DNA from 2 places in the Clostridium cochlearium genome. Region 2 is predicted to be linked to the other one. Evidence: predicted binding sites of a transcription regulator. Region 2 holds the regulator's gene; the other holds the start of a gene.

Region 1 (15,875 bases), 830 kb from region 2:
TTATTCCAGAAACAGGCTTTATGCATGTGGTAGGAAAGTCTGTAAAATCAAAGCTTTTTAGTGTTCCAGATTGTCAATCAATAACCAAAAAAGCAGTAGTTGAAAGCATGAAAAGGAAATATAATAAGGAAGTATTTCCAGAGAATGGAGCTACCTATAAAATAGAAGTGGCTATTTTAAAGGACATAGTAACTTTAACTTTAGATACTACAGGACCTGGATTACATAAAAGAGGGTATAGAGAATTTGCAGGAGAAGCTCCATTAAAGGAAACCTTAGCAGCAGCGTTAGTGCTTTTAAGCAAATGGGAACCTTCTAGAATATTAGCAGATCCATTCTGTGGATCAGGAACTATAGCTATAGAAGCGGCTATGATAGGAAAAAACATAGCACCAGGTATTAATAGAAGTTTTGTATCAGAAGGTTGGGATATAATACCTAAAAAGCTGTGGGAAGACATGAGAAAATATGCTAGGAATTCAATTAATGATAAGGAATTTAGAATATTAGCGTCAGATATAAATGGAAGAGTATTAAAAACAGCTAGAGATAATGCTGAAAAAGCTGGTGTTGCAGATTATATAGCCTTTCAAAGAATGGACATGAAGGAATTTAGAAATAAAAAAAGATATGGATTTATAATAACAAATCCACCTTATGGTGAGAGAATGGGAAATGCCAAAGAAATAGAAAATTTATACAAAGATATGGGAGAAGTATTTCAACAATTAAAAGACTGGTCCTACTTTGTAATTACTTCTTATGAAGATTTTGAAAAATGTTTTGGTGAAAAATCAGACAAGAATAGAAAATTGTATAATGGAAGAATAAAATGTTATTATTATCAATATTTTGGTGCAGAACCTGAAAAAAATCCTTGGGAAAAATAAAATACATCATTAACTTTTCAATAGGCTAACCAAAAAAAGGTTATCCTATTTTTATGTAGATTAAAAACTTATAAAAGTATAATTTTTGTTAAATTTTTTATTGATTTTCCTAATTCTATGCTTAATATGGTAAACTTATATTGGAAATAAATATTTTGCTATATATTGTTATAATTAGGAGGAAGCTTATGGAACTGAGAATGTTTCAATTTATTGATAAATCCCTTGAACATTTAGAAGATTTACAGGAAGATTTAGAAAAAGTTTGTAAAGAAATAGAGATATACTTTGAGGAATCACTAGAAGGTGAAGATGGAGGATTTTTAAATGTAAATTCTAGAGTTAAATCATCTAAAAGTCTTAAAGAAAAGATAATAAGAAATAATTATTATAAAAAATATAAATCACCAGAAGAATTATTTAAAAATCTTTCAGACCTAATAGGTATAAGAATTGAGTGCAGATTTATTGAAGATGAAAATAATATATATGAAAAAATTAAAAATAATTTTAACAAAAAAGATGAGAATGGATATTATTATAATGAAATAAATGAAAATATAAAATTGGATTTAACAGGAGAACAACCTCAACAACAAAGAAATGGGTTTGAAATATTTAGAATAGATGGTTTTTACCAATATGATGACAAAAGGTTTAATTTTGAACTTCAAATAAAATCCCTAGTTAATATATTTTGGGGTGAAATAGAGCATAAAGTAATATATAAAAATAATAATTATATGTTAGTAGATGACTTCTTTAAAAATATAATGGGATCTATTAAGAAAAATCTATCTATGATAGATAATCAGCTATTACTTATTTATAAACAGGTTAATCAACTTAATACCATAGATCCTACAATTAGAAAAGCACAGTTAGAAATGATGATGGCTAAAATAATTTATGATATTTTTTCTACAAAAATGAGAAATCATATAGGTTTGATTGTAGACTTTAGAAGATCCTGTGATGTTATAATGAAATACATATTTAGAACAAATAATGCGGAAAATTTAGAAGAATACAATCAAACTTTGCTAAAAACTCTATCTAGATTAAATGAAATTGGTAAAAATGAAATGAATTTTACGGAAAAAATAAAATTTGAAAGACAAATTTGTATAGAAGACGAGTTTTGTGGAATCATAGGAGATGTTATGCTAAATTCTATAAATAAGGATTTTCAATGGAATATATTTTTTAAAATGCTTTTTGAAATAGAATTAGGTAATAATGCTGAGGATTTTGAAGATTTTATAGCATATTTTAAAGGAAGATTTTACAATAATAAAAGTTTTACAAAACTTCACTTCTTATTTGAAGAAAGTGAAGTTGAAAGTATAGTAAATTCAATGATGAAAGAACTTGCCAATTGCTTTGTTGAAATAGATTCTATAAGTTTTGTATACGAAGAAAATATAGAAAGTATAAATAAAATAATAGACAATATAATTAAAATAGTAGTTGCTAATGTAAATACTTTTGAAGAATGGGAAAATACTAAGGACATTTACTTGGAATTCTTTAAATTTAAAGTATTTTCTGTTTTCGACTATAAAGTAGGTGTAGAAAATGTAAAAGAATTTATAGAGAGAGTAAAAAATCATTCAGGAAAGATACATGTAAGTGAAGGAATACTAAAATACATAGACAAGCTAGAATTATTGTCAGAAATAACAGCAAAGGATGCATTACATCTAATAAAATTAAGTAATATAAATGAAAATGCTTTAATAAAATAATAAAAATAGGAGATAGGCTTTTATATTTAAAGCCTATCTCCTATTTTATTATACTTCATACCATCCTCGTGAATGCATTGCATTAAAGAGGGTCTGGGCATGATCTTGTTCTTCTTTTTGAATATGTTGAAGTTGCTTTCTTATATTAGGATCCATAGATTCTAAAACAGATGTATTATAGGTGCTTGATACATGTTTTTCAGTAGCTAAAGCATCATTTAACAATTGAGCATCTGTAATACCAAGACTACTTTGAATATTAGATTGGTCACCGGCAGGACTATTATAACTTTCAAAGATATTTTGTGGAGTTATATTGCTGCCAGAAAGCATTCCTTTAAGAGTATCTGCGTGTTTACGTTCTTTATTTGCGAGATCCGTAAACATTTGTTTTAATTGTTGATCAGCTGCAATTGATGCATACTGTTCATACTTTCTTATACATAAGTATTCAGCATTTAGATTATCTTCAATGTATGCCTGTTCTTTACTTGTAAGAGCCATAGTTAAAAAACCCCTTTCTATAATATAGATATTTATCCTATTTACAAATAGTATTCCACTAAAATCAAATTATATTATAGAAAAATTTTTTTATATAATTGATAAATAATGTGGTAAATGATAGTATAAATATATTAAGAAAATTAAAAAAATGCAATTTTAGAATTCATCATAGGAGGTAGGAAATGATAAAAGAAGAAAGATTGTTAGATAAATTCTTGGAGTATGTTCAAATAGACAGTGAAAGTCTAAATGAAAAAGAAATGATGGAAACTCTTATAAGAGATATGAAAGAATTAGGTATGGAAGTTTCTACAGATAACACCGGAGAAAAAGTAGGTTCTAATGGAACTAGTGTTTATGGATATTTAAAAGGTGATTTAGATATAGAACCAATATTATTTAGTTGTCACATGGATACTGTAACTCCAGGTATAGGTGTAAAGCCAGTTATTAAAGATGGAGTTATCTATAGCAGTGGCGATACAATATTAGGTGGAGATGATAAGTCAGGAATAGTTTCTGTACTTGAAGCTATAAAAACAATTAAAGAAAACAACATATCTCATGGTCCTATAGAAGTAGTATTTACTATTTGTGAAGAAATTGGTTTAAAAGGATCTAAGAATGCAGATTATTCAAAAATAAAATCTAAAAAAGCATTTATATTAGATAGTGGTGGAGATGTTGGTAAGGTAATAATAAAAGCTCCAGCACAAGATAAAATAAATGTAAAAGTAAATGGAAAAGCAGCTCATGCGGGGGTAGCACCAGAAGAAGGAATAAGTGCAATACAAGTAGCAGCAGAAGCTATTAGCAATATGAAACTTCTTAGAATAGATGAAGAAACTACAGCAAATGTAGGTATTATTGAAGGTGGTAAAGCAACTAATATAGTTTGTCCAGAAGTAGAAATAAAAGCAGAAGCTAGAAGCATAAATAAAGATAAATTGAAGAAACAAACAGAACATATGGTAGAATGTTTCAATAAAGCAGCAGGAAAATTTGGAGTAACTGTTGATATAGATGTAACTCATAGTTATGATCCTGTTAATTTAGATGTAGAAGATGAAACAGTTCAAATAGTTAAGAAAGCTTGTGAAGAAATAGGAGTAAACTTTCAACCAGCAGCCTCTGGTGGTGGAAGTGATGCCAATGTATTTAACGGAAATGGCATAAAAGCAGTAAATCTAGCTACAGGCATGGCAAAGGTTCATACTACAGAAGAATATATAACTATAGAAAATTTAAACAATACTGCAAAACTAGTATATCAAATTATGTTAAGAAAATAATAAATTTTTGTAAATACTTTTAAATAATTTACAACACTAATAAAGCCCTTACGCATTAATATGTAAGGGTTTTTTCAATTTAAACAAATCCCTTTAAGGAATTTCTACATTGGCTATTTACTATTAATTACTAGCTGTTAATTAAAAAAGTCTATTTACATTTATAAAACTATTGAATATAATAATTACTATGAAATTTATTAGCCGGCTAAATAATGGAGGAAGTATATGGATATAGAAAATAGTCTAATTATAAATCATTTAAAGGTTTGTGGATTAACTTTTAAAAGATTAGAAGAAGAGCTAAATAAAATAGGACTTTATAGAGGGCAACCTGCTTTGCTTTTTATTCTTTGTAAAAATGAGGGGCTTACTCAAAAGGAATTATGTAATAAGCTATGTACAGCGCCAGCAACTATAACTAAAATGGTAAAAAGACTTGAAGCAGCAGGTTTTGTAGAAAAAAAGGATGACGAAAAAGACCTAAGAATAAGTAGAATATATTTAACTAATAAAGCTTATGAAATGATAGATACTATAAAAATAGCTTATAAAGACTTTGAAGAAAGTTGTTTTGAAGGTCTTTCTAAAAAAGAAAAGGATATTTTTAGCAATATATTGGGAAAAATATATAATAATTTAAAAGGAAAGGAAATGAGGTAATATGGCATCTCTAAAAAGAATATTTGCATACTTAAAGCCATATACATTTTTAGCTATTATGGGGCCACTTTTTATGGTTTTAGAAGTAGTTATGGATTTATATCAACCAAGGCTTATGCAAAATATTATAGATATAGGTATAGCTAATAGAGATTTTACCTATGTATTAAAAACAGGATCTCTTATGATATTAATTGCTTTTTTAGGTCTTTTTGGTGGTGTTATGTGTATAATATTTTCCACAAAAGCAGGAGTAAATTTATCTACAGATTTAAGAAGGGATTTATACAAAAAAATTCAAAAATTTTCAGGTGAAAATATAGATAGATTCCAAAGCGGTAAATTAATAACTATATTAACCAACGATGTAAACAGCATACAAATGGCAATAATGATGATGCTTAGAGTAGTTGTAAGAGCACCTCTTTTATTTATAGGAAGTATAGTAATGGTACTTACAAGTACTTATGAATTATCACCAATACTTTTGGTAGTTATTCCATTAATTCTTGTAGTTACAATGGTTTTGGGAAAAAGAGTAGGAAATTTATTTAAAAAAGTTCAAGAAGCTTTAGATAGAGTAAATACATCTATACAAGAAAATTTATCTGGCATAAGAGTTGTAAAAGCTTTTGTAAGAGAGGATCATGAAATAGAAAAATTTGAAAAAGTAAATGAAAACTTAACTTTAAAAAATATAGATGCAATGCAGCTAATATCTATTTTGATTCCAATAGTGAGTTTAATAATTAACGGAGCTATGATAGCAACGCTATGGATTGGAGCTGTTAATGTAAATAAAGGTACAATTCAAATAGGACAGATTATGGCATTTTTAAATTATCTTCTTCAAATTTTAATGTCTTTAATGATGATAGGTATGATATTTATACACATAACAAGAGCTTTTCCTTCCATGGAAAGAGCTATGGAGATATTAGATACAGAAATAACAATAAAAGATAGTATTGATGCAAAAGAACTTGACAATATAAAAGGAGAAGTAGAATTTAAGGATGTATCTTATAGTTATAATAGAGATGATGATTTAGTTCTTAAGAACATAAATTTTAAGGTGAAGGCTGGAAGTAAGGTAGGCATAATAGGCTCTACTGGCAGTGGTAAATCTACTTTAGTAAAACTTATATCAAGGCTTTATGACGTAAGTGATGGAGAAATATTAATAGATGGAGTGAACATTAAAGATATAAAACTTTCTTCTTTAAGAAAATCTATAGGTATGGTACCACAAAAGGCATTATTGTTTTCTGGAACTATAGAAGAAAATATTAAATATGGTAAAGAAGATGCTACATTAGATGAAATGATAAAGTCAGCAAAAGCAGCTTGTGCTATGGAATTTATAGATAAATTTGAAGGTGGATTTAATTATGAATTAACACAAAAGGCTACAAATCTATCAGGAGGACAAAAACAAAGATTATCTATAACAAGAGCATTAGTAAGGCATCCATCTATATTAATTTTAGATGATTCAACTAGTGCAGTAGATGCTGAGTCTGAAAAAATTATTAAAAAATCTATAGGAGAGCAATTTAGTAAAACTACTACATTTATGATTGCTTCAAAAATATCCTCTATAATTAATTACAATATGATACTTGTATTAGATGATGGTGAATTAGTAGGGTGTGGAACTCATGAACAATTACTAAAAAATTGTGATGTATATAAAGAAATTTACCTTTCTCAAGGTGGAAAGGAGGAACAAAATGTCTAAAAGAAAAAATGCCTTTCGACCTGTTAAAAAGGCAAAAAATACTAAAGGTACAGTAAAAAGAATTTGGGAATATTTAAAAAAAGAAAACAAAAAGGCTCTGTGGACAGTTATGTTATTAGTTCTAATAACATCTGTACTAGGGGTTCTAGGACCTTATTTTATAGGAGTAGCTATTGATGATTATATTTCGGTTAAAGATGTACCAGGAGCTATAAAGATAATATTAATATTAGCTATAATATATGTGTTAACTGCTATATTTACATGGCTTCAAACCTATATAATGGTTATAGTATCCCAAAGAACAATAAAAGATATAAGGGCAGAATTATTTTCAAAGCTGCAAAAATTATCTTTAAAATTCTTCGACAACAATGCCCATGGGGACATTATGAGTAGAGCTACTAATGATATTGATAATTTAAATAATGCTCTAACTCAAAGTGTTATACAAATACTTTCAAGTATATTAACAATAATAGGAGTTACAGTGGCCATGTTTCTTTTAAATCCAATTATGGCTTTAGCCACATTCATAATAATCCCTATTATGTTTTTTATAACTAAATACTTAGGAAGATTAACAAAAAAATCTTTTATAGAAAGACAAGAATCTTTAGGAGACTTAAATGGGTTAATAGAAGAAACTATTGGAGGACAGGATATAATAACCCTATTTAGTAGAGAAGAATATGTATTTAATAAATTTGAAGAAAAAAATAATAAGTTAAGAACAACAACTACTACAGCAGAAATATTATCTGGTGCAATGCGTCCACTTATGAATTTTATAAACAATTTAGGTTTTGCATTAGTAGTAGCTGTAGGAGGAGTTTTAACCCTAAAGGGTATGGCAACTGTAGGTATAATTGCAAGCTTTGTAAACTATTCAAGACAATTCTCAAGACCTTTAAATCAACTAGCTAGCTTATATAATACAATACAATCAGCTATAGCTGGAGGAGAAAGAGTTTTTGAAATTATAGATGAAGTACCAGATATACAAGATAAGGATAGTGCAGTTAAAATAGAAACTCTGAAGGGAGAAGTAGATTTTACAAATGTAAACTTTTCATATAAAGAATATACACCAGTATTAAAAAATATAAATTTTCAATGTAATCCAGGGGAAACTATAGCTTTAGTTGGACCAACAGGTTCAGGAAAAACAACTATAATAAATCTATTAACAAGATTTTATGATATAAATGATGGAAATATAAAAATAGACAATTTAGATATAAAGGAATATAGTATAAAATCCCTAAGAAGAAGAGTAGGAGTGGTTCTTCAAGATAACTATTTATTTTCTGGAACAATAAAAGACAATATAAGATATGGAAGGCTAGATGCTACAGATGAAGAAATAATAGAAGCTGCAAAACTTGCCAATGCTCACTCTTTTATAAAGCATTTACCAAAAAAATATGATACTATTGTAACATCTCAAGGTGAAAATTTAAGTCATGGCCAAAGACAGCTTTTATCTATAGCTAGAGTAATACTTTCTAATCCAGATATATTAATTCTTGATGAAGCAACTAGTAATATAGATACTAGAACAGAACTTCAAATACAAAAGGGGTTAAAAAATCTTATGAAAGGTAGAACTAGCTTTGTAATAGCTCATAGACTAAAGACTATAGAAGAAGCAGATAAAATATTAGTTATAAAAAATGGTGAAATTATAGAAAGAGGAAATCATGAAACCCTAATGGAAGATGAAGGATTCTATCATAATTTATATGTTTCACAGTTTAAAATTTAAAAATTTATGATAATATAAGTAAGATAGCTTAAGATAATTTAAAGTTATTTTACTTATTTTTTATTATAATAAAACTTTACAGAAGGTAATATGTACTTTATTATTGTATTTATACATAACTTACAGAAAGAGAGGAATAATATGCCAAGAATATGGGGAAAACTCATGAAAGATAATAAAATGATTCAAGAAGAAATAGTAGTTTCTAATTCACAAAAAGAATATGAAAAAGATTTAGAAATTTGTATAAAAGAAATATGCAATAGGTTGGATATCTCCAATCCCTATTGGCTACCTACAAATTATAAAGAATTTGAAAGAATGAACAAAACTACTTTTAATGAAGATAATTTTATGGAAGATATATATTTTGATAAATTTATAATAGAAGAATTGGATAAAAAGGAAGAGTAGATAAAGGGGGTACACTTTATATTATGGAAGATATTTTATCAAAGTTGACCTCAGTGTTTAAGTCTATAAGTTTAAAATTTAAATATGTAGGAACAGTTCCTAAATTTATAGTATCAATTATGCTTTTGATTGTATTTTATCTAATCTATAGATTTATATATAAATCTATAGAAAAAGCTAACTTAAGTTCTGAAAGAACTATAAAATTAAAAAAACAAGTATCCTTTATCAATAAAGTTCTTTTTCTAGTTTTTCTAATCCCTATTTGGGTTTATGAATCTAAAGATATATTAACTTTTTTAGGATTATTTTCAGCAGGTATGGCTTTTGCTTTTAAAGATTTAGTATCAAACTTTTTAGGATGGGTTATAATTAACTCACACAAACCCTTTAAAGTTGGAGATAGAATAAAAATAGATGATAATATTGGTGACGTAGTAGAAATAGATTGGTTTTACACTACTATAATAGAAGTAACTAAAACTAACAAAATATATGGACAAAGTACTGGAAGATTTGTTTATATACCTAATATAAAACTTATTACCACAGAGGTAATAAATGAAACTGGAGATTTCCCATTTACTTGGAATGAAATAGAGATAAATATAACTCTTAAAAGTAATTGGGAAAAGACTAAAGAAATAATGAATAAAGTGGCAGATTCTATTTTGGGAGATATAGAAGGAGATGTGAAGGAATCACTGAATATAGCTTCTAAAAAACATCCTATATATTATCAAAATTTATCCCATACCATATACACTTCTATAGCAGAAGGAAAAATCACTTTAACTTTAAGATTTATGTGTAAAATTAGAAATTCTAGAAATACAGAACATAAGATAATAGAAGAAATCTTAAAACAAATAGGAAAAGAAAAGGACATAGAATTGGTTTAAATATATCAAAAACAAAGGAGAAATGTAATGTTTAAAAATATGATTAAAGAATTTAAAAAATTTGCAGTAAAAGGAAATGCAATAGACTTAGCAGTAGGTGTAGTAATAGGAGGAGCTTTTAGTAAAATAGTAAGTTCTTTAGTAGAGGACATAATAATGCCGTCAGTAGGATTATTACTAGGAAAAGTTAATTTTGATACTTTAAGTTTAACTGTAATGTCTATGGATGGCTCTAAAATAGTATTAAATTATGGAAAATTTATTCAATCAGTGGTTGATTTTTTAATAATATCTTTTTCTATATTTTTATTTGTAAAACTTATAAATTCTTTTAAGAAGAAAGAAGAAGAAAAGCCTAAAGTAGAAGAACCGTCTAAAGAAGAACAATTACTTACAGAAATAAGAGACATTCTAAAAAAAGAAACTATTTAATTTTAAATAGTTTCTTTTTTTTGACCCTCGGGGGCAATGAACAAATTGTAAATTATTAGTTTTTTACCTAATTCTCATCAGAAGGGGGATTTAATCTTTTATAATAAACTTTTTTACCACATATAAGTTTAATTCCTATAATTATTAAAATTAAAGACATAAGTACATCTTTTATAGTTTCTATAGTATGCCAATCTAGATAAACACTCAGTATAGGGAACAATGCTCCATTCATTAATCCTATAATTCCTGCAAAAATTAAGAAATATCCTATATACTTAAGATCAAAATTAATTAAGGAAAAACATATTATTTCATCTTCAAAAGTTTCACTTTTATTAAAAGCTTTTCTTACATCAAAAAAGCTATAAAACCATATTACAGGTATAAGAACAAAAAATATATTTGTTCTTAAAAAATCACCTAAAAATAATAAGGAAAAAAATAAAAGCATAATTTGCAATCCTTTTTTTTGAAAGCCTAGATACATGTGTCCAGCTCCAGGAATGCAGGAAAAAATAAAAGTTAAAAATTTATTGTTTTTCATTTATTACCACCTCTTTAATACTTATTGTATTGTAAAATTCTTAATGAAATATCATATGAAATATTAATAATTTCTTAAGTTTGATTTTACTCTAACCTTTGATATAATAATTATTGCATTATTTATTAATAATGAGGGTGGGCTGAGGGTATATGAGAAAGGTAATAAGAAATGAAGAAAATAATTGAAAAGATATTCGACTTAACAAAATATAAAACCACTGTTAAAGGTGAATTATTAGCTGGATTAACAGGATTTTTTTCTGTAGTCTATATTATAGCTGTTAATTCATCAATACTTTCTGATGCAGGAATTCCATTAGAAGTGGGAATTATTGCTACTATATTAGTATCCTTTTTAGGTTGCATTATAATGGGGCTTTTAGGAAATGTGCCTATTATGGTAGTACCCGGTATGGGGGTAAATGCTTTATTTTCATATACTATTATAAAATCCATGGGACTTTCTGTACAACAAGCTTTAACAGCAGTGGTTATAGCGGGTGCAATATTCTCAATAATAACTTTTACAAGACTTGGAGATATTATCACAAAATCTATTTCACATTCTTTAAAAGAAGCAATAACTGTGGGAATAGGAATATTTATAACCTTTATAGGATTTCAAAAGGGTGGAATAATAGTTTCACACCAAAGTAATTTTGTAACTCTAGGAGATTTAAAAAATCCACTAGTTTTAGCAACCCTTATAAATTTAGCTATAACATTATTTTTATTCATAAAAGATATAAAGGGAAATTTTTTGATAAGCATAATCTTAGGTACAGGGGTATCTTATCTACTAGGGTTGGTTGATGTATCATCAATAAATTTTCAAGGATTAAGTTTTCAAGGATATGGAGATGTATTTTTTAATTTAGACTTTGGAGGAATAACAACTATAAGTTTCTGGACAGCAGTATTTTCATTGGTATTAGTTTTGGTGTTTGAAAATTTAGGACTTCTTAATGGATATGTAAATATTATGCTTAAACAACCAGAAAAATTTAAAAACGCTTATAAATCCACGGCATTATCTTCAATTACTTGTGGTATTTTAGGAACTAGCCCAACTATAGCCACTGTGGAAAGTGCAGCGGCAATTGCAGCTGGAGGAAAAACGGGTTTAACTTCTATATTTACAGGAATATTATTTATTCTTTCAATATTCTTCCTTCCACTTATAAAAGTTATTCCAAATTCAGCTGTAGCACCAATACTTATAATTATAGGAAGCTTAATGATTAAAAATGTTTTAAATATAAACTTCAATGACTTTACAGAAGGATTTCCAGCTTTTTTAATTATAACTATGATTCCATTAACCTATAGCATAGTAGATGGTATGGCCTTTGGATTTATAGCATATCCTATTGCTAAATTAGCTGCAAATAAAAAAGAAGATGTTTCTTTGCCAATGTATATAATATCAATTATATTTTTAATTAATTTCATACTTAGTGTTTAATAAGATACAAATAAAAAAGAGCTGTTAATAGCGATTTAAAATATCGCTAATTCAACAGCTCTTTTTTAATCAATCTTTATGTGGAATTAAACTATATATATGTGCTGCCATGTTTTGCATAGGCATAGTTTGAAGATAAACTTTGCCAGGACCTGTTAAAGTAGTAAGGAATAATCCTTCACCACCAAAAAATATATTTTTCATTCCTTTTACTGTAGTCACATCAAAATCAACAGAGGGTTCAAACATAGCTACATATCCTGTATCAACTTTTAGTGTTTCACCTGGGGATAAAGTATATTCTTCTATATATCCATCAAATTCTAAAAATACTAATCCAGGACCAGTGATTTTCTGAAGTATAAAACCTTCACCACCAAAAAGACCTGCTGAAAGTTTTTTCTTAAAAAATGTTGTAAGAGAAACACTTTCTTCTGAAGCTAGAAAAGCATCCTTTTGAGCTATTACACTTTCACCATGAGATAAATTAAGAGCTAATATTTTACCAGGAAAAGAAGAAGGAAAGGCTATAGTACCATAACCTCCACTGCAGGTAAATGTATTTAAAAATATGGATTCTCCAGACATCATTCTTCCAAGACCGCCCATAAGTCCGCCTTTCATATTAGTATCCATAATTATATTATCAGACATCCAACCCATGGCCCCAGCTTGAGAAACAACTTTTTCGCCAGGGTTAAGATTACAAATAACAACAGGTAAAGTACCACCTTTTATTTCGTAATTCAAATAAATCACTCCCCACTATTTATTAAATGAATTATATCATAATAATCTTAAATTAATATTAAAATAACTAGAGAATAATTTCTATTCCCTAGTTATTTTACATGGGGTATTATAAGTAGTACAGCATTCCGTTTTTTATAAGAAAACAAAATAAAGCAGTAACAAAACAAAAACCTAATAGTATAAATATAAATAGTACACTTATCCAATCTAATTTACAGCTTATTTTGCCCATAATATATAATTTATTAGAAAGTAAAACTTCACATCCTAAAATTATAAGTATAATAGGCCACCAATTTAACGCTTTTATTAAAAAATCTTCATTTCCATAAATATTAAAAAATATAAAAGCAATTCCTGAAATTATAAGGGATAGTCCTAAGGTTAAAGAACCAATTCTCCATTCACGCATTTCCATTTTAGATTCTCCTTGTCTTTGTTTTGTTATATATATTATAAAAATTAAATCTTAAGTAAAAATTACATAATATATTAAGAATTTCTTAACTTTAGAAGAAATACTTTAAAATATATGATAAAATATATAAGAACATAAGTTTGGTTAAAATGTAAAGGAGTATGTAATTTGGATAGAATTATTATGCATATAGATTTAGATGCTTTTTTTGCCTCTGTAGAGCAAAGAGATAATCCTAAATTAAAGGGAAAACCTGTTATAGTTGGGGGAACTAGTGGTAGGGGAGTTGTGGCAACAGCTTCCTATGAAGCTAGAAAATATGGTGTTCATTCTGCTATGCCTGTTTTTATGGCTAGAAAAAAATGTCCCTATGGTATATATGTTCCCTCAAGACATGATAGATATAGGGAAGTATCAAAGAATATATTTAAAATATTTTATGAAATAACTGAAGTTGTAGAACCAGTTTCCATAGATGAAGCCTATTTAGATATAACAAATTGTGGTAAAGAACCTTTAAAGGTTGTAGATTACATAAAAAAAGAAATATGGAAAAGGGAAAGACTAACTGCATCTATTGGAATTTCTTATAATAAATTTTTAGCTAAATTAGCTTCGGATTGGAATAAGCCAAATGGAATAAAAATAATAAAAAAAGATATGATTCCAGATATATTATTACCTTTATCAATAAATAAAGTACATGGAATGGGAAAAAAGTCAGTGAAAAAAATGAATAATATAGGTGTTTTTAAAATTGAAGATATGTATAAGCTTCCCTTAGATCTTTTTATAGAGTATTTTGGTAAATTTGGATTAGAAATATATGAAAGAATAAGAGGAATTGACAATAGAGAAGTTGAAGTTGGAAGAGAAAGAAAATCTATAGGAAATGAAACAACCCTAAGAAAGGATACTAAAGATATAGAAGAAATTAAAAAATATCTGTATAGTTTTTCTAAAAGTATATCAAAGGGTTTAAGGAAAAACCACATGTGGGGAAAGACAGTAACAGTAAAAATAAAAAATTATAAGTTTGAAATCACAACCAAAAGTAAAACCTTAAAAGAATATATTAATGAAGAAGAAAAAATATATATTGAAGCCTGTAAAATACTTGATAGCATAAATATAAAAGACCCCTTAAGACTTATAGGTCTTACACTATCAAATCTTTCAGAAATTAAAATTGAACAATTAACTATAGAACAACTTATGAACTCCCAAAGAAGTTAAAATAAGTTCTTTGAGTTCTTTTAAATAAGTTACAATTTGGTAGCATAAGTTACGGAATTTAAGGGAAAAATATACTATACTAAAATCATAGATTATCACTTTAAAAAATATAAATTAAATTTTATTTAAAATTGGAGGGAATTATATGAAAAATAATTTAATTAAAAACGTAGAATTTGCAAAGATTTTTAATTTAGAAGAACTAGTAGAATACCAAGAGGGTCAAGTAATAAGTAGAACTCTTTCTCAAGGAAAAGGTTCCAGTGTAACCTTATTTTCCTTTGACAAAGGAGAGGAGATAAGCTCTCATTCATCTGATGGAGATGCAATGGTTTATGTTATTGATGGAGAGGCAGAAATAACAGTTGGAGATGAAAAGTTTAATGTAAAAAAAGGTGAAACTATAGTAATGCCATCAGGTATACCTCATGCCTTATATGCAACAGAAAAATTTAAAATGCTTCTTATAGTTATATTTGAGCAATAAAAATAAAAAGACCCTTGTGCTAAAAATTAGCATTGGGGTCTTATTATATAGAATTAGATTTTAATCTTTTAATTATATCTAATATTTTATTAGAAGATAAATGGGGATTTAAATTTTTTAAAAAACTATAAATAGCAGCATTGGATAGTGTAAGGGGTTTTAAATCAGAAATCTTTTGCTTACTTTCAATTTCATATTTACTAAGAAGTTTAGTCCAAGAATTATTTTTAGCAAAAGACAATCTTTTATATAAAGCTATAGCTCTACCCAAGTCTGCGCAAATAAATTTTATAGGAATAGTTTTATTAAAACAACTATTATAAATACATAAAGATGAAATCAACGAGTTTATTTCTTTTATATAATTTGAACAAGGTTTAGGTACATTAGTTTTTAATAATTTATTTATTTCTTTTGTATCATATATATTATTTTCAATAAAATATTCTCCCATAGAATTAAAATTTTCTTTTATTTATATCCTTAAGATTTGTAAGAGTAGAAAAATTACTGTATATTTCAGGTTCTATTTCGTTATTACCATTACCATAAATTAAAAGGGTCCATTTTTTTCTATTTTTAGTCATCTACTATATCCATATCTTTTAAA
Region 2 (15,875 bases):
AATGTAAAAGCAGAAAAAGACGAGAAAAAAGAAGATAAAAAGGAAGATAAAGAGTAACCTTTTTCAGTGAACAACTAATAATGAATAGTGAACAATTTAGGAGGATTTTCTTCCGTTTCACTACAGAAAATCTTTAATTTTATTTTGTAGGCTCGTTTGCTTCGCTAAACATCGCTTATTTAGTTAAGAACTGCTTAATGTAAAAACTATAAAATTAAATTTTTTTCGTAACGACAGAGGAGAAAAAATGTCCATAATTATTCATTGTTCACTGTTAGTTGTTCATTAAAAAAGCTTTTAAAGCTTTTTTATAACTTGACATAATAAAAAAATTAATATAAAATAAAGACAAAATCTGGTTTAGCAAAAAAGTTAGTCCATTTGAATAAATTATGACACTTTCTAAGCTTTTGTATTTATCAGCAATAGATTGTTAAAACACAAAAAAAGCAAAGGAGGTGCTCATTTGAACTTAGCGTATTATATAGTAGCGACTATTATAGTAGCAGTTATAGCTATATATGTTGATTATTATATCAGAAAAAATGTATCTGCAGCTAAAATTTCAAATGCAGAAGAAAAAGGACGTAATATAATAGAAGATGCTAAAAGAGAGGCTGAATCTAAAAAGAAAGAAGCCATACTTGAAGCAAAAGAAGAGATGCATAGACTCAGAAATGATTTTGAAAAAGAGTCTAGAGACAGAAGAAATGAAATCCAAAGATTAGAAAGAAGATTAATACAAAGAGAAGAAACACTTGATAAAAAAGGTGACATGTTAGAAAAGAAGGAAGAAAGCTTAAATAAGAAACAACAAGAATTAGAGAATAAACGAAATAATATAGAAAATTTATATGAAAAACAAAGGGAAGAACTAGAAAAGCTTTCTGGATTAACTTCAGAACAAGCTAAAGAAATGCTATTAGAAGAAGTAAGAAAAGAAATTAAACATGAAACCGCAATGTTAATTAAAGAGGTAGAAACAAAAGCCAAAGAAGAGGCTGATAAAAAGGCAAGAGAAATAACTACATATGCTATTCAAAGATGTGCAGCAGATCATGTTGCAGAAACCACAGTTTATGTAGTAAATCTTCCTAATGATGAAATGAAAGGAAGAATTATAGGAAGAGAAGGTAGAAATATAAGAACGCTTGAAACTTTAACAGGTGTGGATTTAATAATAGACGATACACCTGAAGCAGTTATTCTTTCAGCGTTTGATCCTGTAAGGAGAGAAGTTGCTAGAATAGCTCTAGAGAAACTAATTATGGATGGAAGAATTCATCCAGCCAGAATTGAAGAAATGGTGGAAAAAGCCAAAAAAGAAGTTGAAACTAATATTAGAGAAGAAGGAGAACAGGCTACTTTTGAAACAAGTGTACATGGACTTCATTCAGAACTAATAAAACTATTAGGTAGGTTAAAATATAGAACTAGTTATGGTCAAAATGTTTTGAAACATTCTATAGAAGTATCTTACTTAGCAGGCTTAATGGCTTCAGAATTGGGAATGGATCCTACTTTAGCTAAGCGAGCAGGATTACTTCACGATATAGGAAAGGCTGTTGACCATGAAATGGAAGGACCACATGCTATTATAGGAGCCGAAGTGGCTAAAAAGCATCATGAGTCATCCATAGTTGTAAATGCAATAGCTGCCCATCATGGAGATGAAGAATTTGAATCTATAGAAGCAATATTAGTTCAGGCTGCAGATGCTATTTCAGCTGCACGACCTGGAGCAAGAAGAGAAACTTTAGAAGCTTATATTAAAAGATTAGAAAAACTTGAAGAGATTGCAAATTCATATGAAGGCGTAGAAAAGTCATATGCCATTCAAGCGGGTAGAGAGTTACGAATAATAGTTAAACCAGAAGTAGTAGATGATGCAGGGTCTTATGAAATGGCTAGGAACATAGTTAAAACCATAGAAAATGAATTAGAATACCCTGGTCAAATTAAAGTAAATGTAATTAGGGAAACTCGTTCCATCGAGTATGCTAAATAAAATTAGAAAATAAAATCCTCTAAATCTTGTAAATTCATAGTAATTTTACAAAATTAAGAGGATTTTTTCATTATGTGTAGAATATAAATAAGTAGAAGTAGTATAAAGTATAATAAATAAAGTATAAAATTATATAGGAGGTTTATTATGGAAGTATTAAAAGTTTCAGCAAAATCAAGTCCAAATAAGGTTGCAGGTGCATTAGCAGGAGTTTTAAGAGAGAAGGGTGGAGCAGAAATTCAAGCAATTGGAGCAGGAGCTTTAAATCAAGCTATAAAAGCAGTAGCTATTGCAAGAGGATTCGTTGCGCCAAGTGGAATCGATTTAATTTGTATTCCAGCATTTACTGATATAGAAATAGATGGGGAAGAAAGAACAGCTATAAAGCTAATTATTCAACCAAGATAAGGATAGTATGAGAAGTAAAGGGCTAATTACACTAGCCCTTTTTTTTATTGTAATTATATGATAAAGTATAGTTTGTGATAAAAGTTTAAAGAGTATACAAGGGGGGATAATGAAAATGAAATTAAAAGGTATAATTCAAATATTACGTCCTAAACAATGGATAAAGAACGGATTTGTTTTTGCAGCATTAATATTTTCAGGTAAATTTTTAAATGTTAATTTACTACAAAAAAATATATATGCTTTTATATTATTTTGTTTAACTTCTTCTACTGTATATGTACTTAATGATATAGTAGATTTAGAAAAGGACAAACTTCATCCAGATAAGAAAAAAAGGCCACTTCCAAGTGGGATGATATCTAAAAAAACTGCAATAATATTAGATGTATTATTAGTGATACTAGTAATAAGTTTTTCTTATAGTAACATAAAGGTTTTTGCAATATTATTAGCTTACATGATTATGAATATTTTATATTCCTTCAAATTAAAAAATGTGGTAATTATAGATGTTATGATAATAACCATGGGTTTTGTTATGAGAGTAGAGGCGGGTAGCTTTGCTACAGGAGTAACTATTTCTCCTTGGCTTTTATTGTGCACAATGCTGCTTTCTCTATTTTTGGCTATAAATAAAAGGAAAAGTGAGTTAATAACTTTAGAAGAAAAAGGTGGCAAACACAGAAAGATATTAGAGGAGTACTCTATTGAATTTCTAGATTCTATGTTAACTTTAGTAACTCCCTCTATATTAATTGCATATTGTTTATATACATTTAATTCTGTACAAAGCAGAAATATGATGTTTACTATACCTTTTGTATTGTATGGTTTATTTAGATATCAGTATTTAATGTTGAAAAAAAATATAGGGGGTAAGCCTGAGGATATATTTACAAAAGATATGCCTTTTTTAATTAACATTATTCTTTGGATTATAAGTGTTTTTATAATTATCTATAAGTTCTAATATATAATAGGAGTTGATTCGATGCTAATTAAACTTGAACAAGATAAGAAAAAGTATGGAAAGGTCTATTATTTAATAATATCTTTAGTTGGAATACTGTTAAGTATACTTTGGTGTAAATTTGTTAAGGCGGAACCTTTTTCAGATTTTAAATATTATTATGAATTGGCTCGTAATATATCTCAGGGAAAACCTTGGGGAGATACATATACTACAGTTGGATATTCTATAGTTTTGGGTGGAATATTTAAGATTTTTGGAGATAGTCTATTAGTAGCAAAAATATTTAATTTAGTATTAATTACTTTAAATTATTATTTAGTCTACTCAATATTATATAAACTAGACATAGGAGAAAAATCTAAAAGGATTATATTTACTATATTTGCATTATTCCCTTTAAACATTATGTACAGTAGTATATTAGCTACAGAACCATTGTTTACAACTATTCTGCTTTTAATAACTAATATATATTTTAGTGAAGTTAAATTTAAATATGTTTATATAGGAATACTTACAGCATTAAATGCTATGGTAAAACCTTTTTTTATAATATTTTTCTTTGCTATACTAATAATTGATGCTATATCAGAATGGAACATAAAAAAAGCTATAATTAATAGCTTAACAGTACTTATTGTATCTTTAATTTCTATATCGCCTTGGATATATAGAAATACAAAATATGTAGGGGAATTTACCTTTATATCTAACAATGGTGGAATAGTACTTTATATTAACAATAATTCTCAAAACAAAACTGGTATGTGGATGGATGTTAATAACGTAGAAAATTCTGTTGCTAAAACAGAGGAGTATAAGAACGCTAATATGACTCAAAAAAACAAAATGCTTTCTAAAGCTGCAAAACAGTGGATAAAAGACAACCCTAAAAGGTTTGCTCAGTTAGGTATTCTAAGGTTAAAAGCAACTTATGGATTAGCAGGAGATATTTATTATACAACCTATGGAAGTGATTTAAATAGTAATATTAAGCAAAACATGTACATAAGTGTAAGCGGTATAAAAATTGCAATTTTTCTGTTTGCCGTAGTATTTGTAATCTTATATAGTATTTATATTATAATAGATATTTTAAAATATAAGGGTAGAAATATAGACAGAGGTTTATTATATACATTAGTTATATTTTATATGTTTACCTGTGTGTATTTTATAACAGAAGGACAGGGTAGATATTCTTTCCCACTAATATTCTTTATGATATATTTATTTGTAACTTTTATAAATAGAGTTTTTGGCTTTAGAAGGGGAGGGATTTAGTTATATGATAGGACTTATATTGACTTCTGTATTTTTAGGAGCTTTAGGGCAAATACTAGTTAAAATAGGTGCAGTAAACTTAACTTTAAATTTTTCACCAGGACAATTTGTGCCAAGCATTATTAGTATATTAAAAAACTTCTTTGTTATGAGTGGAATAGTATCCTATGGAACTAGTTTTTTGATATGGATAAAAGTTTTAAGTAAAGTAGAACTTAGCTATGCGTATCCAATGGTCAGTTTAGGATATGTTATAACTACTTTATTTGCTTATTTTTTCTTAAATGAAAATATTTCTATACAAAGAATACTGGGTATTTTACTGATTATAGGTGGAGTATTTTTGATTTCGCGAAATTAAAAAATAAAATAATTGCAATTTAAAAACACTTTCTAGAAAAATATAGCTATTTATACGGGTCTAGACTTTATAGTAGCTTAAAATATGAACATAATAAAAATAAAAATTGCATTTTTTATTTTTATTATGTATTATATTATTATGACTTAAATAAATAGGGGGTGTTTTTAATGTTATCTAAAAAAGGAAAGGGAATAGCTCCTTCTGTTACATTGGCTATAACTGCAAAGGCCAATGAAATGAAGAAGAATGGAATAGATGTAATAGGTTTTGGGGCAGGAGAGCCAGACTTCAATACACCTGAAAATATTCAAAATGCTGCAATTGAAGCCATGGGAAAAGGTTATACAAAATATACACCGGTTTCAGGTATAAGTGAATTAAAAGATGCTATAGTAGATAAATTTAAAAAAGAAAACAATTTAGAATACAAACCATCTCAAATAATAGTATCTACTGGAGCAAAACAATGTATAGCTAATTTATTTATGGCTATTCTAAATCCAGGAGATGAGGTTTTAATTCCAACACCTTATTGGGTAAGTTATCCGGAGTTAGTAAAATTATCAGATGGAATACCTGTATTTGTAGATTGTAAAAAAGAAAATGATTATAAATACTCTATAGAGGAATTAGAAAAAAAGGTATCAGATAGAACAAAGGCTATAATTATTAGCAGTCCTAATAATCCAACAGGAAGCATTTACTCTGAAAAAGAGCTTAATGTTATAGCTAATTTTTGTAAAGAACATAATTTAATAATTTTATCTGATGAAATATATGAAAAGCTTATTTATGGACATAATAAACATATAAGTATAGCAAGTTTAAATGAAGATTCATATAGCAGAACTGTTGTAATAAATGGGGTATCTAAAACTTATGCTATGACTGGTTGGAGAATAGGATATGCAGCAGGCCCGGAAAATATAATTAAATTAATGAATAATATACAAAGCCATATGACTTCAAACCCAAATTCTATTGCTCAATATGCAGCTTTAGAAGCTTTAACAGGTGATCAGGAATTTATAAATAGTATGGTTTATGAATTTGAGAAGAGAAGAAACTATATGGTGGAAAGAATAAATTCAATAGATGGAATAGATTGCATAGAACCTAAAGGAGCTTTTTATGTATTTGTAGATATAAGTAAAATAATAGGCAAGAAGAGCAGTGGGGAAGAAATAAAAAATTCTGTAGATTTTTGTGAAAAATTATTACAAGAATATAAAGTAGCGGTGGTTCCAGGAGCGGCTTTTGGATTAGAAAATCATATAAGACTTTCTTATGCTACATCTATAGAAAATATAGAAAAGGGATTAGATAGAATATCAAATTATATTAATGGATTAAAAAGTTAAAGTCTTTATACATTTAAAATATTTGAGTTTAATGGTATAATAAAGGTGATTTACTAATTATTTGATACAGGGGTGATATAAATGGTTAAAAAGGAAGTTGTAGTAAATAGTTCAACAGGTCTTCACGCTAGACCAGCTACTTTATTAGTAAAAAAAGCGTCTTCATTTAAATCTGATATAACTATTGAATATAATGGTAAGGAAGCGAATATCAAGAGTCTTATTGGAGTGTTATCTTTAGCTGTAACTAATGGAGCTACAATTACAATAAAAGCTTCAGGGGATGATGAAGCTTTAGCAGCAGAAGAAATTGCAAATTTAATTCAATCAATGGACTAAAAAATAAAAGGCTCAATAGCTAGAGCCTTTTATTTTTATGATTTAGAGTATTTCTTAATTTTTAAAAATAGGAATAATAAATATATACCAGCTGCTCCGATAATTATATATATTAGCCTAGATATTAGGTTAGCAGGTTCACCAAAAATAGCGCTTACTATGTTCAAATTAAATAGACCTAAAAGACCCCAGTTTAAAGCTCCTATAAATACTAATAAGAAAGAAATTTTGTCAACTAAATTAAATTTATACATAATAGTGCCTCCCATTTGTTTTAATACTATTCTAATTAAATTATATTAATGAACTATAATTTATAGAACGTATTTATACAATGGGGTTGTAAAAAATAGTTAATACAAATTTCAAAAAAATACAAGAAATTTGTAAAAAAAGTAGTATAATAAATATATGCTAATAGATTAGGGGGTTAAAACAATGAATGTTGAAGAATTAAATCCGTTTAAAAATGTGCAAAAAATAATAAAGAAAACTTGTGAAGATTTAAATTTAAGCGAAAGTGTTTATGAATTAATTAAGGAACCAGCGAGAGTTCTTGAAGTTAATATTCCAGTTAAAATGGATGATGGAAGTATAAAAGTATTTAAAGGATACAGAAGTCAACATAATAATTCTATAGGTGCTACAAAGGGTGGGGTAAGATTCCATCAAAATGTAAACTTAGATGAAGTAAAAGCGCTATCTATATGGATGACTTTTAAATGTGCTATAGCAAATCTTCCTTTTGGTGGTGGAAAAGGTGGAATTATAGTAGATCCTAAAACTTTATCTAAAGGTGAATTAGAAAGATTAAGTAGAGGATATGTAGATAAACTTTACGAAATAATAGGTGAAGATATAGATATACCAGCTCCAGATGTAAATACCAATGGTGAAATAATTGCATGGATGGCAGATGAATATAATAAGCTTTCAAGACAAAATGATTGGGGAACTTTTACAGGTAAGCCAGTAGAATTAAATGGTTCAAAAGGTAGAACAGAAGCAACAGGATTAGGGGTTGCTATAGTTGCTAGAGAAGCTTTGAAAAAACTTAATAGAAGTTTGGAAAATTCATCCGTAGCTGTTCAAGGTTTTGGAAATGTAGGAAGCCATGCAGCACTTTGTATAGAAAAACTCGGTGGAAAAATAGTTAGTGTATCTGAATGGGATAGAGAAAAAGGATTCTATGCTATACATGATGAAAAGGGATTAAAAGTTGAAGAATTAATAAAACACTTTAAAGAGAATGGAACTTTACTAGGTTTTGGTGGAAGTTCTGAAATAAAAGAAGAAGAGTTTTGGAGCTTAAATGTAGATGTATTAGTTCCTGCAGCATTAGAAAATTCTATAAACATAAACAATGCTAAATTAATAAATGCTAAATTAATTTGTGAAGGAGCCAATGGACCTGTTACACCTGCAGCGGATGAAATATTAGAGAAAAAAGGAGTCGAAGTTACACCAGATATATTAACAAATGCAGGTGGAGTTATAGTTTCTTATTTTGAATGGGTACAAAACTTAGATAACTACTACTGGAATGAAGAAGATGTTAAATCTCGTGAAGAAGAATTTTTAGTAGAAGGATTTAATAATGTTTGGTCAATGAAAGAAAAATTCAATTGTACTATGAGAAATGCAGCTTATATGTATGCTATAAATAAATTAGCAAAATCCATGAAAGCTAGAGGTTGGTATTAAAAATAAAAATAAAGTAGAAGTTTTTAACTTCTACTTTATTTAATGATAATATGTATCAATTGATATGATAAAAGAGAAAAAATAGTAAACGGATTTATTCATAAAAAATATTTTAAGAAATTATTATAAGTAGTTTTATGTGTTTTATAAAAAATATAAATTATTTTTTAAATTTAAATCCATGGTATATAATAATATATATAATTATAGATAATATACAAATATATATTATTATATATTTTTCATTAAAATATATTCGCTAAATACACATTTAGCGAAGTTGGGCAAAATTTAGGAGGTTTTTATCAATATGTACAAGCTTAGAAATATATATGACCCTGAATTACCACAACAATTAAATAATTTTCTTAACTATTTAACTACAGTAAAAGAAAGATCACCTAATACTATGAGTGGATATAAAGTAGATTTAGTTATGTTTTTTAGATTTTTAAAATTATATAAAACTAAATTGCCAAAGGATATAGAATTTGAAGAAATAGACATTAGCGATGTAGACGATGAATTTATAAGAAAAATAAATCTTACAGATCTCTATTCCTTTATGGCATTTTTAGATAATTATAGAGACAATGGAAGTTATGCTAAAGCTAGAAAAGTTGCTACATTAAAATCATTTTTTAAGTTTTTACATAGAAAAGTAAAAATATTAAATGAGAACCCTGCTCTAGAATTGGAGTCACCTAAAATCAAAAAAAGAAACCCTACATATTTAACTTTAGAAGAAAGTAAACGACTTCTCTCCTCTATTGATGGACCTAATAAGGAAAGAGATTATTGTATAATTACATTATTTCTAAATTGTGGACTTAGACTGTCTGAATTATGTAGTATAGATATTTCTAAAATAAAAGAAGATACCCTTTATGTGGTGGGTAAAGGTAATAAGGAAAGGACTATTTATTTAAATAGAGCCTGTTTAAAGGCTATAGAAGATTATTTAAGAGTTAGAAATAAAAATTTAGATAAAATAAAGGATAAGGATGCGTTATTTATAAGTAGAAATAATACTAGAATAAATAAAAGAACTGTAGAACTTATGCTTAAAAAATATTTAAAAAAAGCTAATTTAGACGAGAAAAAATATACTCCACATAAACTTAGGCATACTGCTGCAACTCTTATGTATAAACATGGAGATGTAGATATTAGAAGCCTTCAAAAGATATTAGGCCATGAAAATATATCTACAACTCAAATTTATACTCATGTGGATAATGAAAAATTAAGAGAAGCTGTTAGCTTAAATCCTCTAAGTGGCGAAAGTATGGAATAATAAGCATTTAATGCTTGTTATTTCATCTTTTTAATTTTAATTAATCCAGGAAATTCTTCATATGTAAATTTCTCTGACATTTCTTCATCTGTCAATATTTCTTTTAGGCCTTCTACGTCTTCAATAAATTCAAAAGGACATTCATCATCTTCTTCTGAATAATTAGAAGTTATATCTTCACCTAACCAATCTATATTTTTTTCTTCTTCTTCCATTACTTTACTTATTTCTAAACTTCTCATGCCATTTTCGGCGCCCTTTTCTAAACACTTTCCACAATTATCACATATTTTAGAAGGAGCTAAATCACAAAGATCACATTTATTACAATCATCACAATTCTTTTCTGGATTTAAAATACATTTTGTATATTTTGCCATGTTTCTATCCCCTTTTTATTTATTTTCGCTTAAGTATTATATCAAAGTAAAATTATATATTCAAGGGCTTAAAAGAACATAAGTTTGATATTTAGGCAGATGTATGCTATAATTTCAAGTAAATTGTATTAAATTTTGAGAGGTGTTTTACATGGCCAGAGAAAACAAACAAGAAGCAATATATGAATTTATAAAAGAACAATTAAGAGAAAAAGGATATCCACCATCAGTTAGAGAAATTTGCAATGCGGTAGGATTAAGGTCTACCTCTACAGTTCATGGCCACTTAAAAAGATTAGAACAAAAAGGAGTCATAAGAAGAGACCCTACTAAGCCTAGAGCAATTGAAGTTTTAGATCATTCTATAATAAAAAAAGAAATGATAGATATTCCTGTTATAGGAACGGTTACTGCTGGTAAACCAATTTTAGCAGTGGAGAATATAGAAGATAATTTTCCTTTGCCAATAGATTATGTAAAAAGTGATAATCAATTATTTATGCTTAAAATTAAAGGTGATAGCATGATAGATGCAGGAATAATGAATGGAGATATGGCTATAATTGAAAAAACAAATTCTGCATTAAATGGTGAAATAGTAGTAGCATTACTTGATAATGAAGCTACCATTAAAAGATTTTTTAAAGAAAAAGATTACATAAGATTACAACCAGAAAATAAAACTATGGAACCTATTATTGTAAAGCAATGTGAAATAATAGGAAAAATTGTTGGCTTATATAGAAAATATTAAAAATAGGTCTTGTGATATCACAAGACCTATTTTTTAGTGATTTAAAACTCTATCTAAAGCCATTAATATACCGGTTTTTGCATGGTCAAAGGTTAATCCACCTTGTAAGAAAGCTATATAAGGTTCCCTTATTGGTGCATCAGCAGATAATTCAATGGAAGATCCTTGTATAAATGCTCCTGCCGCCATAATTACTTGATCATCATAACCTGGCATATCCCATGGTTCACAATGGGCAAAAGAATCTATAGGAGATCCGAATTGTATTCCCTTACAGAAATTAATAACCTTATCTTTATCATTGAATTTTATAGCCTGTATTATATCGCTTCTCTTTTCATTGTATTTAGGTAAAACTTCAAAACCTGCAAGTTCCATAAGCCTTGAACATAAAACCGCTCCCTTTAAGGCTTCTATAGATACATGAGGTGCTAAAAATAGCCCTTGATACATAAGTCTCATTACTCCAAAGGTTGATCCACATTCAGCTCCTATACCAGGTACAGTTAATCTGTAAGAAGCTTGAGTAACATATTCTTCTTTACCTACAATGTATCCTCCAGTAGGTGCCAATCCCCCTCCTGGATTTTTAATTAAGGAACCAGCTATTAAATCTGCTCCCACATCTGTTGGTTCTATTATGTCTATAAACTCACCATAACAATTATCTACAAAACAAATTATATCCTGTCTTATGCTTTTTACTAAATCTATAATTTCTTTTATTTCTGATACTAGTAAAGCCTTTCTCCAGGAATAACCTGTGGATCTTTGAATATGTACTATTTTTATGGATTGATCCTCTTTTATTGCCTTTTCTATGCCTTGGAAATCCAATTTACCATCTTTTAAATCAACTTGTTTGTAGTTTATTCCATACTCTTTAAAAGAACCTATGTTCTTCTCCCCGCTTAAACCTATTACACTATGTATGGTATCATAAGGAGTTCCCACTACAGCAAGCATAGTATCTCCTGGCCTTAAATTCCCAAACAAAGCAGCTCCTATAGTATGAGTACCGCTTACAAAATGAGGCCTTACTAATGCACTTTCTGCATTGAATATACGAGCATACACCTTATCTAAAGTATCTCTTCCCATGTCTCCGTAACCATATCCGGTACTATTAGTAAAATGAGCATCGCTAATTCTTTCTTCTTGAAATGCATTAAGAACTTTTAGTTGATTAAATTCTCTTATTTCATCATAAGCTTTAAATTGTGGTTCTACATCTTTGAGTGCTTTTTCATATAGATCCAATGTATTATCACTTATTTTATATTTGTATTTTAGTAAATATTTTGTACTGTCTATCATTATAATTTACCTCCAAAATAAAAATTGCTACGACTTTATATGATATCACATAAAAAAAGAATAGGCAAAATAATGCCCATTCTTTTACACTTATATTTTAATATTCTGCAGATTGTGGAGTAAATAATATATCTTTACTAGGAGTAATAGTAGAAACTGCGTGTTTATAAATAAGCATTTGCTTATTTAAGGAATCCAATATTATAGTAAAATTATCAAAGCCTTTTACGAAACCTTTTATTTGGAATCCATTAGTTAAATGTATTGTAACTTCAATTTTATTCTTTCTAGCACTATTTAAAAATATATCTTGTAAATTATTTATAGTCTTAGCCAATATAATCCCCTCCAATATGTTTACATTTATATATAGTTCTATAAAATAAATTAAAATCCTTTTAATTTATTGAACTTATCAAGTATTTCACTTACCACAGCATCGTCATTTTCAAATTCATCTTTATTTATCCATATAGCTCTAGGATCTCGTCTAAACCAGGTCAATTGACGTTTAGCATAATTTCTACTTCCTTTTTTGATTAAATATACAGCTTCATCTAAAGATATTTCACCATTAAGGTAGTATAGCAACTCTTTATATCCTATACCCTGCATAGATTGCATAGTTTCATTACAACCCATTTCTTTTAATTTTTTAACTTCATCTAATAATCCTTCTTGTAGCATTTTATCTACTCTCATATTTATTCTATCATATAATTTATCCCTATTCATATACAGCACAAAATAATATATGGAATATGGAATATTAAATAAATTTTCTTTTTCTTCTTTGGCGTATTCACTCATGGGTTTTCCAGTAACTTTATATACCTCTAATGCTCTAATTACTCTTTTTAAATTATTGTAATGGATATTGTTATAGGAATATTCATCTATATCTTTTAAAAGACTATGAACATATTCTTTTCCTTTTTCTTTTGCTAATTCTTGAAGATAATCTCTATAGTCATCATCTTTATTTGCATCAGTAAAACTGTAGTTATATATTATTGAGTTAATGTATAAACCAGTTCCACCAACTAACATAGGAATATTGCCCCTATTATAGATTTCTTCTATTTTACCCTCAACACTATCTTTGTATTCAGCTACACTAAAATTTTCCCAAGGTTCAACTACATCTATTAAGTGATGAGGTATCCCCCTTTTTTCTTTTTCTGATATTTTAGCAGAGCCTATATCCATATGTTTATATATTTGCATTGAATCCGAGGATATAATCTCCCCTTTTAATTTCTTTGCTAAATTTATAGAAATTTCTGTTTTGCCTACAGCTGTAGGACCAGATAGTATAAATAAATCTTTCATAAGTTAAGTATCCCCCTTATTGTACTCTTTTAAATTTTTTTTCTAATTCTGATAATGTTATTTTTATTATAGTAGGTCTACCGTGAGGACAGTTAAAGGGATCTTTTGCAAAACTTAAATCATTTATAAGAGCTTCCATTTCTTCTTTTGATAATTTATCTTTAGCCTTAACTGCTGATTTACACGCAAGCATGGCAATAGAGTCATATTTTACTTCTGTGGTTTCTCCACTACCCATGGCTTTTATATTATCAATTATATCCATAAATAAATTATTTATATCAGGTTTACCCATAATAAAAGGAACTTCTCTAATAGTTACTGTATTTTCTCCAAATAATTCTATATTAAATCCTGTTTTACAAAATAAATCTTTGTTATCCATGTAATAGGAAAAGTCCTCTGGATCCAATTCTATTACAATAGGTTGTAACAGTACTTGTGATTTAACCTGTTCCTTTTTTATTTTATCTCTATAGTTTTCAAATAGTATTTTTTCATGAGCAGCATGCTGATCTATTATATATAAATTTTTAAAGCTTTCAGCTAAAATATAGGTATTATCAAATTGTCCTATAATCCTCATTTCAGGCAATTTAGGAACCTCATCTTTTGTATTTTCTGTAGCAATATTATTAATTTTATCTTCTTGAAAGTTTTCTTTTTTATCTATTGTAATACTTTTATCTATAGTATTTTGTGTAACATTACTAACGTTGTTTAATGCTGAATTAACTAAACTTGTTCTTTCAATATCTTTAGTAGCACTTTTTAGGTCAATAGGTATCTGTACCTTTTTAACACTTTCAAATAAAGATGGATTTTCTTTAATTATCTCTTTATTATCCTCTTTTACATCCTCTGTTATTTGAGTATTAAATTCTTTATACAAGCTTTTCTTTATACTTTCGTGTACTGTGTGAAATACAAAGGAAAACACTCTTTTATCTTCTTTAAACTTTATTTCAGTTTTAGTTGGATGTACATTTACATCTATATATTCTGGAAATATATCTATGAATATTACGAAGAAAGGAAATTTATTTATAGTTAAAAAAGATTTAAAAGCATTTTCAACAGCGGCAGTAATTAATCCGCTTTTTATATATCTTTTATTTACAAAAATGCTTTGATTGTTTCTGCTTCCCCTACTAAGTTCTGCATTTCCTATATACCCATAGACAGATATAATATCACTATGACTTTCGAAATAATTTACATTTTCTAAAGTTTTTTTACCATAAATAACCCGTATAACATCTTCTAAATTTCCAGAACCATAGGTATTTAAAACTGTTCTATCATTATTTATAAGTTTAAAGGCTATATTGGGATTGGCTAGGGAAAGCCGTTGTATAATATCCGATATAAGAGAACTTTCCCTAGAAGGTGATTTTAAAAACTTTAATCTAGCAGGTACGTTATAAAAAAGGTCAGTAACTTTTATAGTAGTACCTGTATTCATTCCTATATCATTAAAGGATATAAAATTACCACCCTCCATGTATATTTCCTTACCTATATCTTTACTTGAAGGCTTAGATTTTAAGTGAATTTTAGAGATGGAGGCTATACTTGGCAGAGCCTCACCTCTAAATCCCATAGTGTTTAAAGAAAAAATATCTTCTATATTTGAAATTTTACTAGTAGCATGAGGTAAAAAAGCTTTTTCTATGTCATCTGCATAAATTCCAATACCGTCATCTGAAACTTTTATAAGATCCTGTCCCCCATTTTTAACTTCCACTGTAATATTTTTAGCTTCAGCATCTATGCTATTTTCAACCAATTCTTTTACTACAGAAAAAGGTCTTTCCACCACTTCTCCAGCGGCTATTTTATTAAATGTAAATTCATCTAATATATTTATTCTCTTCAAAATATTTCACCCTACTTTTTTTCAATAGACTTAGCTTTATTAATTAAATCATATAGCTTATTAAATCCTTCCATAGGATTTAAATTTAATATATCAATTGAAGAAATTTCTTTAATTAAGTTTTCTTTTTCAATTTGAGTAAAGCTAATTTGAAAATCATTGTGTTCTAATAATTGATCCATTGCTATTTCTTTTTTAGTTTCTTCTTTAACAGTTTTTTTACTCTCTTTTATATCATTAATTTCTATTTTATTATCCTTATTTTTTTCTATACTTTCAAGAATTCCTTTGGCTCTCATTATTACATCCTCTGGAAGTCCAGCAAGTTTTGCAACTTCTATACCATAGGATTGATCTGCTCCGCCTTTTATAATCTTTCTTAAAAATACAATATCTTTATCTACTTCTTTTACTGATACAGAGTAATTTTTTACTCCCTTGATTTTATTTTCTAATTGAATTAATTCATGAT

Evidence for each region. Region 2 encodes LexA, which represses DNA repair genes until DNA is damaged. Its sites were predicted from a motif close to CNAACANNTGTTNG; they were not measured.
Region 1: the regulator LexA is predicted to act here: its motif matches at 13,672-13,685, upstream of CKV72_RS01370 (DNA polymerase IV).

The regions. Positions count from the first base shown of each region.
Region 1 covers NZ_LT906477.1:269,150-285,024, forward strand. The annotation lists gene CKV72_RS01300 (THUMP domain-containing class I SAM-dependent RNA methyltransferase) at 1-890, shown strand, start outside; gene CKV72_RS01305 (GTP pyrophosphokinase) at 1,079-2,638, shown strand; gene CKV72_RS01310 (spore coat protein) at 2,687-3,142, opposite strand; gene CKV72_RS01315 (M20/M25/M40 family metallo-hydrolase) at 3,328-4,437, shown strand; gene CKV72_RS01320 (MarR family winged helix-turn-helix transcriptional regulator) at 4,666-5,100, shown strand; gene CKV72_RS01325 (ABC transporter ATP-binding protein) at 5,102-6,841, shown strand; gene CKV72_RS01330 (ABC transporter ATP-binding protein) at 6,834-8,609, shown strand; gene CKV72_RS01335 (hypothetical protein) at 8,751-9,023, shown strand; gene CKV72_RS01340 (mechanosensitive ion channel family protein) at 9,047-9,925, shown strand; gene mscL (large-conductance mechanosensitive channel protein MscL) at 9,953-10,357, shown strand; gene CKV72_RS01350 (hypothetical protein) at 10,425-10,904, opposite strand; gene CKV72_RS01355 (NCS2 family permease) at 11,076-12,371, shown strand; gene CKV72_RS01360 (TIGR00266 family protein) at 12,441-13,121, opposite strand; gene CKV72_RS01365 (hypothetical protein) at 13,231-13,542, opposite strand; gene CKV72_RS01370 (DNA polymerase IV) at 13,711-14,778, shown strand; gene CKV72_RS01375 (cupin domain-containing protein) at 14,924-15,265, shown strand; gene CKV72_RS01380 (hypothetical protein) at 15,309-15,719, opposite strand; gene CKV72_RS01385 (hypothetical protein) at 15,845-15,875, opposite strand, start outside.
Region 2 covers NZ_LT906477.1:1,099,616-1,115,490, forward strand. The annotation lists gene recA (recombinase RecA) at 1-57, shown strand, start outside; gene rny (ribonuclease Y) at 485-2,008, shown strand; gene CKV72_RS05320 (stage V sporulation protein S) at 2,156-2,416, shown strand; gene CKV72_RS05325 (decaprenyl-phosphate phosphoribosyltransferase) at 2,532-3,389, shown strand; gene CKV72_RS05330 (hypothetical protein) at 3,411-4,676, shown strand; gene CKV72_RS05335 (SMR family transporter) at 4,681-5,037, shown strand; gene CKV72_RS05340 (pyridoxal phosphate-dependent aminotransferase) at 5,208-6,401, shown strand; gene CKV72_RS05345 (HPr family phosphocarrier protein) at 6,483-6,740, shown strand; gene CKV72_RS05350 (DUF378 domain-containing protein) at 6,776-6,994, opposite strand; gene CKV72_RS05355 (Glu/Leu/Phe/Val family dehydrogenase) at 7,179-8,444, shown strand; gene CKV72_RS05360 (tyrosine recombinase XerC) at 8,755-9,741, shown strand; gene CKV72_RS05365 (hypothetical protein) at 9,759-10,121, opposite strand; gene lexA (transcriptional repressor LexA) at 10,273-10,875, shown strand; gene CKV72_RS05375 (methionine gamma-lyase family protein) at 10,909-12,192, opposite strand; gene hfq (RNA chaperone Hfq) at 12,290-12,529, opposite strand; gene miaA (tRNA (adenosine(37)-N6)-dimethylallyltransferase MiaA) at 12,580-13,524, opposite strand; gene mutL (DNA mismatch repair endonuclease MutL) at 13,541-15,403, opposite strand; gene mutS (DNA mismatch repair protein MutS) at 15,415-15,875, opposite strand, start outside.